Tahibacter amnicola: one gene and its partner. The protein of the gene in region 1 interacts with the protein of each later gene in a pairwise test. Links are inferred from orthologs where the notes say so. Each region holds a gene or a part of one and is shown on either strand. Other genes may lie near its edges.

Region 1 (4,521 bases):
GTCGTCGATGCGCGACGGCGGTGCCGTCTCGACCGGCGCGGCGCGGGTGGGTTCCGAGATCCGCGTGTCGAAATCCATCGGCGGCAGGTCGAGGGCAAAATCGTCCTCCCGCGATACGACCGGCGAAGCAACCGGCGCGGCCGACATCGGCGCCACGGGCGACGGCGGTGCGATAGTGCGGTCAGTCAGGTCAAAGTCGAAGTTGTCGTCTTCGATCGGACGCGGCGCCGGCGGAGGCGCACCCTTGCCGAAGTCGCTGACGTCGTCGAAACCGTCAAAGCGCATCGGCTCGGGCTCGTGCATCGCGCCGAAGGCCGGCGGTGGCGCACTCGGCGCCATCGCCTGCTGGTCCGGTGCGAACAACGGGTTATGCGGCGCAAGCTCGCGGCCCATGCTCTTGACCTGCTGCCACTCCGGCATATCCGTGTCGTAGATATGCGCGTACATGGCCTGCGCAGCCGCTTCGAACTTATCCGCATCGCCCTGCGCGTAGTACAGGCTGGTGAGCTCCAGATGCGCGCCAGTGTCGTCCGGGTACTGCGCCAGACGGTCGAGCAATGCATGCTCTTCGTCGTGCTGCGCGGCCAACGCCTCGTTCATGCCGCCGGTGGTGACCGGAACCGGCTTCGGACGACGCAGGATCTTCATCGCGGCAAAGCCAACGACACCCAGCAGCAGCGCACCACCAATTCCGAGCAGCCAGGTCTGGCGGTACCAGGGCTCAGCCACGGGCAGCGGCTGCACCTTGGCCGGTGTGGACGGCTTGGCAGGCGTGGTCGTGCTGGTGGCCGGCTTGGGCGGCGTGGTCGCCGCAGTCGTCGACGGCGTGGTCGTCGCCGGGGTTGTCGCAGACGGCGTCGTGGTTGCCGGCGTTGTTGCGGACGGCGTGGTCGCCGACGGAGTCGTCGTGGCGGTGGAAGGCGTCGTCGTCGACGGGGTCGTCGCGGAAGGCAGCGTCGAAGTCGTCGACGGCGCCGTGGTGGAAGGCGTGGTCGTCGACGGCGTCGTGGCAGTCGTCGTCGACGGGGTCTTCGACGGTTCGCCCGAGGCGCTGCCCCAGATATCTTCCTTGGTGAATTCAGGCTGCTTGGGCGCGGTCACGGTCGTCGTCGTCGACGCCGTTGAAGGCGTCGTCGTGGACGGCGTGGTCGTCGACGGTGCAGTTGTCGTTGTGGCGGTCGACGGTGTCGTAGTGGACGGTGTCGTCGCCGCTGGCGTCGTGGTGGTGGTCGCAGACGGCGTTGCGCTGGACTTGGACTGCAGCTCCTTCAGCTTCTTCTGCAGGTCCGCCAGTTCGCTGTCCTTGATAGCCAGCAGCTTGTCGTTCTTGGTCTTGAGGTCTTCCAGCTCACGGACCCGCGACTTGAGCTCGGAAGCTTCCTGCTCACGGCTGGCCAGTGCTTCCTTCGTGCGCGCCAGTTCGGCGCGCGTGGTGGAGTCGCCGGTTCCGCCGGCACCCGGCTTGTCGGCAGCGACCGCGGTGTCCTTGGCCGCCTTGGGCGGAACCAGTTCCAGGCGATCCGAAGCCGGCTTGGATGGTTTGCTGGCCGTCGACGTCGAAGCCGCACTGGTCGCCGCTGCCGGCGTGGACCCGCTGTCGGCGACGAGGGTGGGCGAACTGGCCGCACCACCGCGCGCCGCTTCGTTCTGGCTGCGGACTTCGGCCGCGGCGGCCGCGGCATTACCGACGGCCTTCATTTCTTCCGCGCTCGGCACGCGCAGGATGGCGCCGCGCTTGAGCGAGTTGATGTTGTCTTTGTAGAAGGCGTTGGGGTTGTTGCGCAGCAGCGACAGCATGACCTGGTTGAGGGTCACGCTCTCGTCCGGCCGCGTCGCCGCCGCCACTTCCCACAGCGTTTCACCCGCGGCCACCGGGCCATATTCACCCGGAGCAGCCGTCGTCGCAGCTGGCTTGGATGGCGCGGACGGGGGCGGCGCCGCCACCGTGGCGGGTGCTTCAACGGACTTCGGCGGCTTGGACGGCTTTGCCGACTTGGACGGCAACGCCTGCGTGGCGGCCGAAGAAGCGGAGTCCTTGAGCGGGGCGGTGGTCGCCTTGGAGCCCTTGACGGCGGGAGCCATCGTGGGCGGATCCAGCAGCACGGTGTACTCGCGCAGCAGCTTGCCCTTGGCCCAGTTCACTTCGATCAGGAAGTCGAGGAAAGGATCGCGGACCGCCTCGGAGGTCGTCACGCGGATCACGGCGTTGCCCTTGGCGCCCGTCGCGACGGTGAATTCCAGCGGTACGACGATGCGGGAGCGGGAAAGTCCGACGCGTTCGAAATCGGCGGCGGCAGCCAGCGCGACACTGAGACTGGCGGTTTCATCCGGACCACCAGTAACCGGAATCTCGGCAACCAGGGGCTCGTTCAAACCCGACTTGACCTGGATCATTCCCAGGCCCAGCGCAAGCGCGTTGGTACTTCCCAGCGCAAGCGCGACGGCCAGCGTTAATTTCTTTGATCCATTCATGAGGTCAGCCCCCCGGTGGCAGCGGCCTGTGGCCTGATATTCGATCCGTTAAAACTCCGCTATCCATCGACCACCACTCGTGTGAAGGCCGATCCCCTTTCGGCGCCCAAGCTTCCGAAAGATCATTTGACCAATCAGCCACTTGCGTGACTGATGGCCACGCCCGGCATCCTGCCGGACGGCGACTGGACGGCGGATTTAGCCGCCGTTCAATCTCGAAAATGCCTTATAACACAATCGTAACTATAGATCACAGATACGATTTCACCAATAGCTCAGCAACCTGCACCGCGTTCAACGCGGCCCCTTTTCGGATGTTGTCGGAAACAATCCAGAGATTGAGGCCACGGGGATGGGAAATATCCTCGCGGATCCGGCCGACGAAGACGGGATCCTGGCCGGCAGCGTGAGTGACCGGTGTTGGATAGCCGCCGGGCTTGCGCTCGTCGACCACCACGATGCCGGGCGCGCTTTCTAACAGTTTGCGAGCCTCATCCGCTGTGATCTTGTCGCGGGTTTCGATATGTACCGCCTCGGAGTGGCCGTAAAACACCGGCACGCGCACGGCGGTGGGATTCACCTCGATAGACGCGTCACCCAGGATTTTGCGCGTCTCCCACACCATTTTCATCTCTTCTTTGGTGTAGCCGTTCTCCTGGAACGCATCGATCTGGGGAATCAGGTTAAACGCTATCTGGTTCGGGAACTTCGTGGGGGTAAATTCTTGAAAATTCAGGATGGCGGCGGTTTGCTTGCCCAGCTCCTCCATGCCCGAGCGCCCCGCCCCGGACACCGACTGGTAGGTCGCGACATTGATCCGGGTGATGCCGGCCGCGCGATGCAGCGGCGCCAGCGCGACCAGCATCTGCATCGTCGAACAGTTGGGGTTGGCAATGATGCCGCGGCGGGTATAGCCGGCGATGTCGTCCGGATTGACCTCGCTGACGACCAGCGGGATGTCGTCCTGGTAGCGGAACTCGGACGTGTTGTCGATCACCACCGCGCCCGCCGCGGCGGCGCGGGGGGCATGCTCGCGGCTGACACTGCCGCCGGCGGAGAAAAAGGCGATATCCACGCCGTCGAAATCGTACTGGGCCAGATCGCGCACCAGCACTTTCTGGTTACCGAACTCGACGTGGCTGCCGGCCGAACGTTCACTCGCCAGGGGCACGAATTCACTGATCGGGAACTGGCGCTCCTTGAGGATGCTGATCAACGTCTCACCCACGGCGCCGGTCGCGCCCACCATGGCCACCTTGAACTTGCGATCCGCGGAATTTGCAGACATTTATAATTCTCCAGTTTGATACACGAAGGGTGCGCCAGCGCGCCGCGTCGACGCGCGGAGCTGCTTATTTGACGGTTTTACCCGGAATTTTCGGCAGAATTTCGCCGACATCGCCGCACTGGGCGCGATGACGCAGCGCCTGGTCCATCAGGACCAGCGCCATCATGGCCTCGGCGATCGGCGTGGCACGGATGCCCACGCAGGGATCGTGGCGACCCTTGGTCACCACCTCGACCGGCTCGCCGCGGACATTCACGCTGCGGCCGGGAATCAGGATGCTGGAGGTCGGCTTGAGCACGATCGAGGCGATCACTGCCTGGCCCGTGGAAATTCCGCCCAGGATGCCGCCCGCATGATTGGACAGGAAGCCCTCGGGAGTCATCTCGTCGCGGTGTTCGCTGCCGCGCTGCTCCACCGCAGCGAAGCCGTCGCCGATCTCCACGCCCTTGACCGCATTGATGCTCATCAGTGCCGCAGCCAGTTCGCCGTCGAGCTTGCCGTAGATCGGCTCGCCCCAGCCGGGTGGCACGTTATCGGCCACGACCGTGACGCGGGCGCCGATGGAATCGCCGGACTTGCGCAGCTTGTCCATGAACGATTCGAGCTCGGCCACCATGGCGGCGTCCGGCCAGAAAAAGGGATTCTCTTCAACCGCCGCCCAGTCAAACGTACGCGGCTGGTGCGGACCCAGTGCCGCGAGGTAGCCGCGCACCGTGATACCAGACTTTTCCGCCAGCCAGCGCTTGGCGATCACACCGGCC
Region 2 (7,885 bases), 1.1 Mb from region 1 along the record:
CCTTGGACTGTACGTCGCTGACCACCAGCTCGCCCTTGGCGGCGGCCAGCAACGCATCGCGGGCGGCGTGCGCATCGCGGGCGTTGGTCAGGTCGAACTGTTCGAACTTCTTGCCGTTCAGGCGCAGCAGACGCGCGCGGAACGGCTGCGTGGCATGGGCGACGTCGGCGTCCATGCTCCAGTATTCGCGCGGGACGAAACGTTCGATTTCGTCTTCGCGCTCGACAATCATGCGCAGCGCGGGCGACTGCACCCGGCCTGCCGAAAGGCCGCGCTGCACCTTGCGCCAGAGCACCGGCGAGAGATTGAAGCCAACCAGGTAATCCAGGGCGCGCCGCGCCTGTTGCGCGTTGACCAGGTCGAGCGAGAGCTCGCGCGGGTGCTCGACCGCGTCCTTGATGGCCTTGGGGGTAATTTCCGAGAACACCACGCGGTGGACGTCCTTGCCGTCGAGCAGGCCGCGTTCACGCAGGATCTCGCTGATGTGCCAGCTGATGGCTTCGCCTTCGCGATCCAAGTCGGTTGCCAGATACAGGGCTTCGGCCTTGGCCGCCGCCTTGGCGATGGCGTCGACGTGACGTTCGTTCTTGTCAATCACCGCGTAGTTCATGGCGAACTCGCGCTCGGGCTGCACCGCGCCTTCCTTGGGGACCAGGTCGCGCACATGCCCGTAGGAGGCAAGGACGGTGAAGTCCTTGCCCAGGTATTTGTTGATCGTCTTCGCCTTTGCGGGCGATTCGACGATGAGAAGATTCTTGGCCATCGGGTCTGGCGCGTCCTCTGCGCATGCCGGCGGGCGAGCCGCCGACCGCTCTGGTCAGGGTTTGGAAAGGGCCGGGCGCTGCGGACTGCCCTCGTCTTTTTTCATCGTGCACACACGCCGCAGCGTGCTGTCAAGCCGGACTTCGGGAAGTTGTGCGGTGCGACACGGGCGATCGACCATCGTCCGGCCGGTCCGGCAGGACATCGCCGCGACCGAATGGCCTGTTGGAAAAACAATTGCAAAATCAGCGCATTGAGGTCGTGACACGGGTTTCTGGCGGCAAATCTCGGCGCCATCAGCTGCGCATATAGCGGCCGCCCCCGGCGGAAACAACCTCTCCCTGCAGTTCCAGCACCAGCAACATCGAGGAAAGCGCCGAAATACTCATGGCCGCGCGGTCGGCGAGTTCGTCCAGGCTGAGTGGATCGTGGCCCAGCGCGGCGAGAAGGCGCACATAATCGGCGTCGCGCTCGACTCCGGCCGCCTCGACAGGGGAGGCGGCTGCCGGCGCCAGCCGGGCCCGCAGCCGCTCGCCCAGGATGAGGGCCATCGGTGCCAGCTCGGCGACGATTTCCTCGCTGGCTTCGACGAGCTTGGCGCCCTGGCGGATCAGCTGGTGACAGCCGCGCGCGAGCGGATTGTGGATCGAGCCGGGGAGGGCGAACACCTCGCGCCCCTGCTCGGCCGCCAGGCGTGCCGTGATGAGCGAGCCGGACTTGAGCCCCGCCTCGATCACCAGCACCCCGAGGGACAGGCCGGCAATCAGGCGGTTGCGGCGTGGAAAGTGGCCCGGGCGGGCATCGGTGCCCGGCGGAAATTCCGTGACGATGACGCCGCTCGCGCCGATTCGCCCGGCCAGTTCCGCATGCTTGCGCGGATAGACCAGGTCGGGCCCGGTACCCATCACCGCGATCGTCGTTCCTGGCGCCTCCAGGGCGCCCAGGTGCGCGGCACCGTCGACCCCGTCGGCGAGCCCGCTGGTGATGGCAAAGCCGCCCTGGGCGAGGCTGCGGGCGAAACTGCGGGCATTGGCGAGGCCACCGGCGGTTGCACTGCGCGCACCGACCACGCCGATCTGCGGAACCCACAGCAGGCCTGGCTCGCCGATCACGAACAGGGCTGCCGGCGGCTGAGCCGTATCGCGCAGCAACGGCGGGTAATCCGCATCGTGCCAGGTGAGCAGGTGATGCCGCGGCAGGGCAAGCCAGGCTTCGTCCTCGTCCAGACGGCCTTCGTCCGGCTGCCGCAGCCAGGCCAGCGAGGCCTCGTCAATGGCGAATTCGCGGCGCAGCAGGTCGATCGTGTCCACCGCGGCAGTGGCACTGCCGGCGCGCTCGACCAGCGAACGGATGCTGACGCCGCCCAGCCCAGGGGCACGCAGCAAGGCCAGCCAGGCACGGGTTTCCGCGTTGCTGCGCGTCGGTGCCGGGGCAGGGGTATCGGGCGGGGTAGTCATACCATCCTTGGGCCACGTGGGTGCAGCGTCCAGGCTGCCGTGAAGGTGTCTCGCCGCGTAAGACACTGCGAAACGCGCTCAAAACCGCTGGCGTTCAATCCGTTGGCGCACGGTTTCGCGAACCTGAAAGTAAAACGGCGCGGACAAGCCGCGCCGTTGTGAGTCGCTGATCGATACCGTCAGTCGGGTGCGCGCAGGACGTCCTGGCGGTGCACCGGACGCAGGCCGTCCATCACCAGGCCGTAGCTGACCCGGTCGAAGGTGCGGAAGATCATCACGTGGCCGATGTATTCCTCCGGCAGGGTGACCTTGGCGTCCTTCGGGTGGAACAGGTGCTTGGCCGTGCCCTCGGTATAGGCGTAGTCGTCGTTGATCGTCTCGCCCGGCGTATAGATCGAGTACGTCTCGCCGTTCTCGACGCCGTCGGCGGCGCCGCGCGACAGTGCCACGACCTGACGCGGGCCGATCGCGTTCACCGCATCGGTGAAGGCCAGGACCTTGAAGTCGCTCGGCACTTCTTCCGGCGGGTGCGGCAGGTACTGGGAATCGTAGGGCTTGTCTTCGACCGGCATGATCAGGTCGCCGGGGCGAACTTCCATGTCGGAGTAGGTGACCAGCATCGAGCTCGGGCTGCCCTCGCGGGTAACCTGGGCGTTGCCGATGACCTGCACCTCGTAGCCGAGCACCTTCACGTCGCCGGAGAAGGTGTGCTCCATCGGACTGTGCACCCACAGCACCTTGGACTGGCCGTGCAGCGGATCGACCTCGCGCACGTGGGTCGTCGGCGCACCGCCTTTTTCCTTGGGCGGCAGCGAGTAGTACAGGTTGGTCGGCCGTACCACGACGAAACGGTCGCCTGCCTTGCCGTCGCTGTTGCGCACGTAGATCAGGTTGCCGCTGGTCCCGCGCAGCTTGTTTTCTTCGATGGCCAGGACATGCGGCAGGCCCTTGAACGTTTTCTCGTCCACGACCCGCATGTTCTTCAGGAAATGCTCGATGTCCTTGAGCGGAATCGGCTGGATGGCCTCATCCAGTGGCGAGGAGCGCACGCGCGGCCCGGTGCCACTCAGGCGATAGCGCCCGTTGAGATAGGAGAGATTGAGCACATCACCCGGATAGATCAGGTGGGGGTTCTCCACCTGCGGATTGGCCTGCCAGATCTCAGGCCAGAGCCACGGTTTCTTCAGGAAACGCGCGGAAATGTCCCACAGCGTATCCCCGCGTTTTACCGTGTAGGTATCAGGGTGGTCGGTGCGCAACTCGGCTTCGCTGACGGCGGCGGCAGCGACGGTGAGCAGCAGTCCAGCAAAAAGTGCAGGTAGTTTTTTAAGCATGGCTGCCAATTACCTGATTCCCCAAGGGCCTTGTGAGTGTAGCCTAAGAAAAATCGCACGCAAGCGATAGTCGCCGGGCGGTTAAGGCCGCCGGCCGCAAAAATCGCCGCGGCACCCCCTAAGCGGTCGATTCCGCGTAGAATTTCGGCATGTTATGCGCAGGGCGGGTATGGCTTCCGCCAACTTCCGCGCAAATCGCTTTCGAGGTATCCGTCGTGGCAAAGCTGACCATCCTGGAATTTCCCGATCCCCGGCTGCGCACCAAGGCGCAACCGGTGACTGAATTCGGACCGGACCTCAAACGTCTGGTGGCCGACATGTTCGAGACCATGTACGAGGCGCCGGGCATTGGCCTGGCCGCCACGCAGGTCAACGTGCACCGGCAGTTGCTGGTGCTGGATGTCTCCGAGGAGAAAAACCAGCCGCGCGTGTTCGCCAATCCGCGCGTGGTGGCCAAGGACGGCATCCAGACCTACCAGGAAGGCTGCCTGTCCGTACCCGGCATCTACGCAGATGTCGAGCGGGCCAACCTGATCACGGTCGAAGCCGAGGACGCGGACGGCAAGACCTTCCGCCTCGACGCCGACGGCCTCCTCGCCGTCTGCATCCAGCACGAGATGGATCACCTGGCCGGACGCCTGTTCGTCGACTACCTCTCGCCGCTCAAGCGCGAGATGGTGCGCAAGAAGCTCGAAAAGCAGCGCCGCAACGCGGCCAGCGGCTGAGGTTGGCATGAGCCAGGCTCTGCGCGTGGTGTTCGCCGGAACACCGGAGTTTGCCGTGCCTTGCCTCGCCGCCTGCCGTCAGGCAGGGGTCGAGGTGGTGGCTGTCTACACCCAGCCGGATCGCCCGGCCGGCCGCGGGCGCAAGCTCACGCCCAGCCCCGTCAAGCAGGCGGCCGAAGCCGCCGGCCTGCCGGTGGAACAACCCGAAACGCTGCGCAATCCGGCCGCCCGGGCGGTGCTGGCGGCGTACCGGCCGGATCTGATGGTCGTCGTGGCCTATGGCCTGATCCTGCCGCAGTCCGTGCTGGACATCCCGGCCTTCGGTTGCTGGAACGTGCATGCCTCGCTGCTGCCGCGCTGGCGGGGTGCCGCGCCGATCCAGCGCGCGGTCCTCGCCGGTGATGCGGAAAGTGGCGTGTGCCTGATGCGCATGGAGAAGGGCCTGGATACGGGCCCGGTCATCGCGCGCACCGTTACGGCGCTGTCACCTGCGGAGACGGGCGGTTCGCTGCACGATCGCCTGAGTGTGATGGGTGCCGAGGTACTGGCGCCTGCATTGTTGACGCTCGCGGCTGCGCGGCAGGCACCGCCCTGCGACCCGCAGCCGGTGGATGGCGTCACCTACGCACACAAGCTCGACAAGGCTGAAGCGGTGATCGACTGGCGCGACAGCGCACAGGCGATCGAACGCAAGGTGCGCGCGTTTGACCCGTGGCCCGTCGCCGAGGGTGACGTGGCGGGCGAGCGCCTGCGCGTGTGGTCTGCCGTTGCCGTCGGCGACGGCGGGCGCGGTCAGCCCGGAGACATCGTGGCGGCCGGTCGCGATGGCATCGACGTTGCCACTGGCGACGGCGTGCTGCGGATCCGCGAACTGCAGCGCGCCGGTGGGCGCCGTGTGCAGGCCGTGGACTACCTCAATGCGCGTCCCGAGCTGCGCAAGGCCATCACATGAACGACGCGCGGGCTTTGGCCGCCCAAGGCCTCGATCGCATCGTGCGCGGTGGCGTCTCGCTGCGCGCTGCGTTTGCGGAACTTTCCCCTCGTATCAAAGAGCCGCGCGACCGCGCGCTGCTGTCTGCACTGCTGCACGACGGCGCGCGCTGGTGGCCACGCTACGACGCCGTGCTGGACCGCCTCGTGCAGAAACCGCTGCGCACGCGCGAACCGCTGGTGCATGCGCTGATGGTGCTTGGCCTGGTCCAGGTGGCTGCGATGGGCATGGCCGAATACGCCGCTGTCGCCGCGACGGTGGAAGCCGCGCGTCGCCTGAACCGTCCGCACTTCGCCGGATTGATCAACGCGGTGCTGCGCCGCTTCCTGCGTGACCGTGACGATATCGAGGCCATGATCCAGGCCGATCCGGTTGCGGCATCGGCACATCCGCGCTGGTTGATGGAACGCCTGCAGTCCGACTGGCCCGGGCAGTGGCCGGCGATCATCGCGGCCGGCAACGCGGCGGCTCCGTTGGTTTTGCGCGTCAATCGCCGGCGTGCCACCGTTGATGCGCTCCTGGCGCGTCTTCTGGCGGCCGGCATCGAGGCGCAGAAGCACGCGCATCTGGCGGACGCCGTGGTTCTCGCCGAGAGCACCGACGTCACCCAGCTGCCGGGTTTCGCCGAAGGCCTGTTTTCCGTGCAGGACGGCGCGGCCCAGCTGACGGCGCCGCTGCTGGCCCTGGCCGCCGGCCAGCGCGTGCTCGATGCCTGCGCGGCGCCCGGCGGCAAGGCCGCGCAATGCCTGGAACAGGCCGATGTAAAGCTGCTTGCGCTGGATCGTGATGCACGCCGTCTTGAGTCGGTGACCGACACGCTGCAGCGGCTGGGATTGAGCGGCCGCTGCGTCGCCGCCGACGCGGCCACGCCGGATACCTGGTGGGACGGCCAACCTTTCCACCGCATCCTGCTCGATGCCCCGTGCAGCGCCACTGGCGTCATCCGGCGCCAACCGGATATCCGTCTGCACCGCCGTGCGGCTGATATCGCGCCGCTGGTCGCCGAGCAGGCGCGCCTGCTCGAGGCCCTGTGGCCCCTGCTGGCACCGGATGGTCGCCTGGTCTATGCCACCTGTTCGATACTGCGCGCCGAGAACGCGGACCAGGTCGATACCTTCCTGGCCCGTCATCCGGACGCGGTCGCCGAAACCGTCATTCCAGAATGGTTCGGGCGTGCCAGCGGCGCCGGGCGCCAGAACCTTCCGGGGGAGAATGGCATGGACGGGTTTTTCTATGCGGTCCTGCGCAAAGCCGGCTGAACGCCAGGCCCTTGCCTCCCGCGACGGTGTGTCGCGGGGCAGCGCGTTTTCTGCTCCCCTCCTGGTAGCACTTCGCGCACTCGGTGCGGCGGCGCTGCTGCTGCTCTGCGGGTGCTCGTCCAACCAGGCACACCTGGCCGTCGCCTCGGCGCGCATCGAGCCGCGCGGCGGCGCAACGGCCCTGGTGGTCGACTGCGACTGGAAGCCCAGCGAGGCCATGCTCGAGGCGCTGGACCATGGCATCGCGCTGGGCCTGCGCCTGCGCCTGTATCGCGAGCAGCCCGGCCTGATCGGCTGGCGCCGCGTCGCCAGCATCGAGCGCCACGTGGACCTCCGCTACTACCCGCTGACGCGCCGCTACCAGTTGCGTGACCTGGATATCGGCACTGTTCAGAGCTTCGGCGTTCGCGCCGCGGCACTGGCCGCACTCAGCCGGCTGGAACTGCCTCTGCGCGGCGGTGCGATGGCCGCGCAGGCCGGTGAACGTCATCGGCTGCGCATCGAGCTGGATACCTCGGCGCTGCCCGGGGCATTGCGCCTGCCGGCCCTGATCAGTCCCGCCTGGCGCCAGGATGACGTGGAGCTCAAATGGTCCGCTACCGGCGCGGGCTGACGTGGCTGACCCGACGGGTCCTGCCCGCGCTGGCGGTGCTGGCCCTGCTGGGCTGCGCGTTGCTGCTGGCCGGCGATGCGGCCAGTGGCAGCAATCGCCTGGGGCGTCTGTATCCATGGATGCTCGGCTTCGCCAGTCTCGCCTTGCTGGTACTGATTGCGGTGATCGCCGTCCGCCTGGTGCGCCTGTTCCAGGACGTGCGCCGCGAAGTGCCCGGTGCGCGGCTCACGCGCCGGCTCCTGGCCATGCTGATGGTGCTGGCACTGCCGCCGGTCGTGGTGGTGTACGGATTTGCGATCAATTTCCTCAATGCCACGGTCGATGCCTGGTTCAACGTGCGCCTGGAGCAATCGCTGGACGACGCACTGGAAGTCGGGCGGCTGTACATCGACGAACGCCTGCGCGTCACCGAGGAAGCCAGCGCCCGGCTAGCGACGGCCCTGGCCGATGTGCCGGAAGGCGACACCCAGGCGAAACTCGACGAGGTGATCGACGCGCTCGCGGCGACGGAGCTCACCGTGTTCGGCGACAACGCGACGGTGATTGCCACCGCGAGCTCGGATCCGCGATTTCTCAATCCCGCGTACCCGGATGCCGCCACCCTCATGCGCCTGTCCGGCGGTGGTCGCTACGCCTCGGCCGAACCGATCGGCGAAACCCTGGTGCTGCGCGTGCTGGCGCGTGTGGGCGAGGCCAGCGGCAAGCCGCGGTTGCTGCAGGCCCTGTTTCCGCTGCCGGAGAAGC

The links. Proteins that work in one complex are often made in the same cells at the same time.
Region 2: the proteins of N4264_RS19725 (region 1) and def interact in binary tests that used the Escherichia coli proteins (3 or more experiments, as listed by UniProt). The link is inferred for Tahibacter amnicola from one-to-one orthologs.

The regions. Positions count from the first base shown.
Region 1 is NZ_CP104694.1:5,017,520-5,022,040, forward strand. The notes cover bases 1,742-4,521. They hold N4264_RS19725 (aspartate-semialdehyde dehydrogenase), read right to left. Parts: upstream 3,761-4,521; coding sequence 2,723-3,760; downstream 1,742-2,722. Other genes in these bases: N4264_RS25665 (motility hub landmark protein FimV), read right to left, coding at 1,742-2,472; aroC (chorismate synthase), read right to left, coding at 3,825-4,521. Outside these bases: more of N4264_RS25665, read right to left, coding at 1-1,741.
Region 2 is NZ_CP104694.1:6,121,589-6,129,473, reverse strand. Bases 2,698-5,523 are described here. They hold def (peptide deformylase), read left to right. Parts: upstream 2,698-3,768; coding sequence 3,769-4,278; downstream 4,279-5,523. Other genes in these bases: rsmB (16S rRNA (cytosine(967)-C(5))-methyltransferase RsmB), read left to right, coding at 5,227-5,523; fmt (methionyl-tRNA formyltransferase), read left to right, coding at 4,286-5,230; N4264_RS24280 (LysM peptidoglycan-binding domain-containing protein), read right to left, coding at 2,698-3,553. In the rest of the region: N4264_RS24290 (DNA topoisomerase I), read right to left, coding at 1-763; DNA-processing protein DprA, read right to left, coding at 1,059-2,219; more of N4264_RS24280, read right to left, coding at 2,399-2,697; more of rsmB, read left to right, coding at 5,524-6,528; N4264_RS24260 (DUF4390 domain-containing protein), read left to right, coding at 6,503-7,141; N4264_RS24255 (sensor histidine kinase), read left to right, coding at 7,117-7,885. UniProt on the Escherichia coli protein: Removes the formyl group from the N-terminal Met of newly synthesized proteins. Requires at least a dipeptide for an efficient rate of reaction. N-terminal L-methionine is a prerequisite for activity but the enzyme has broad specificity at other positions.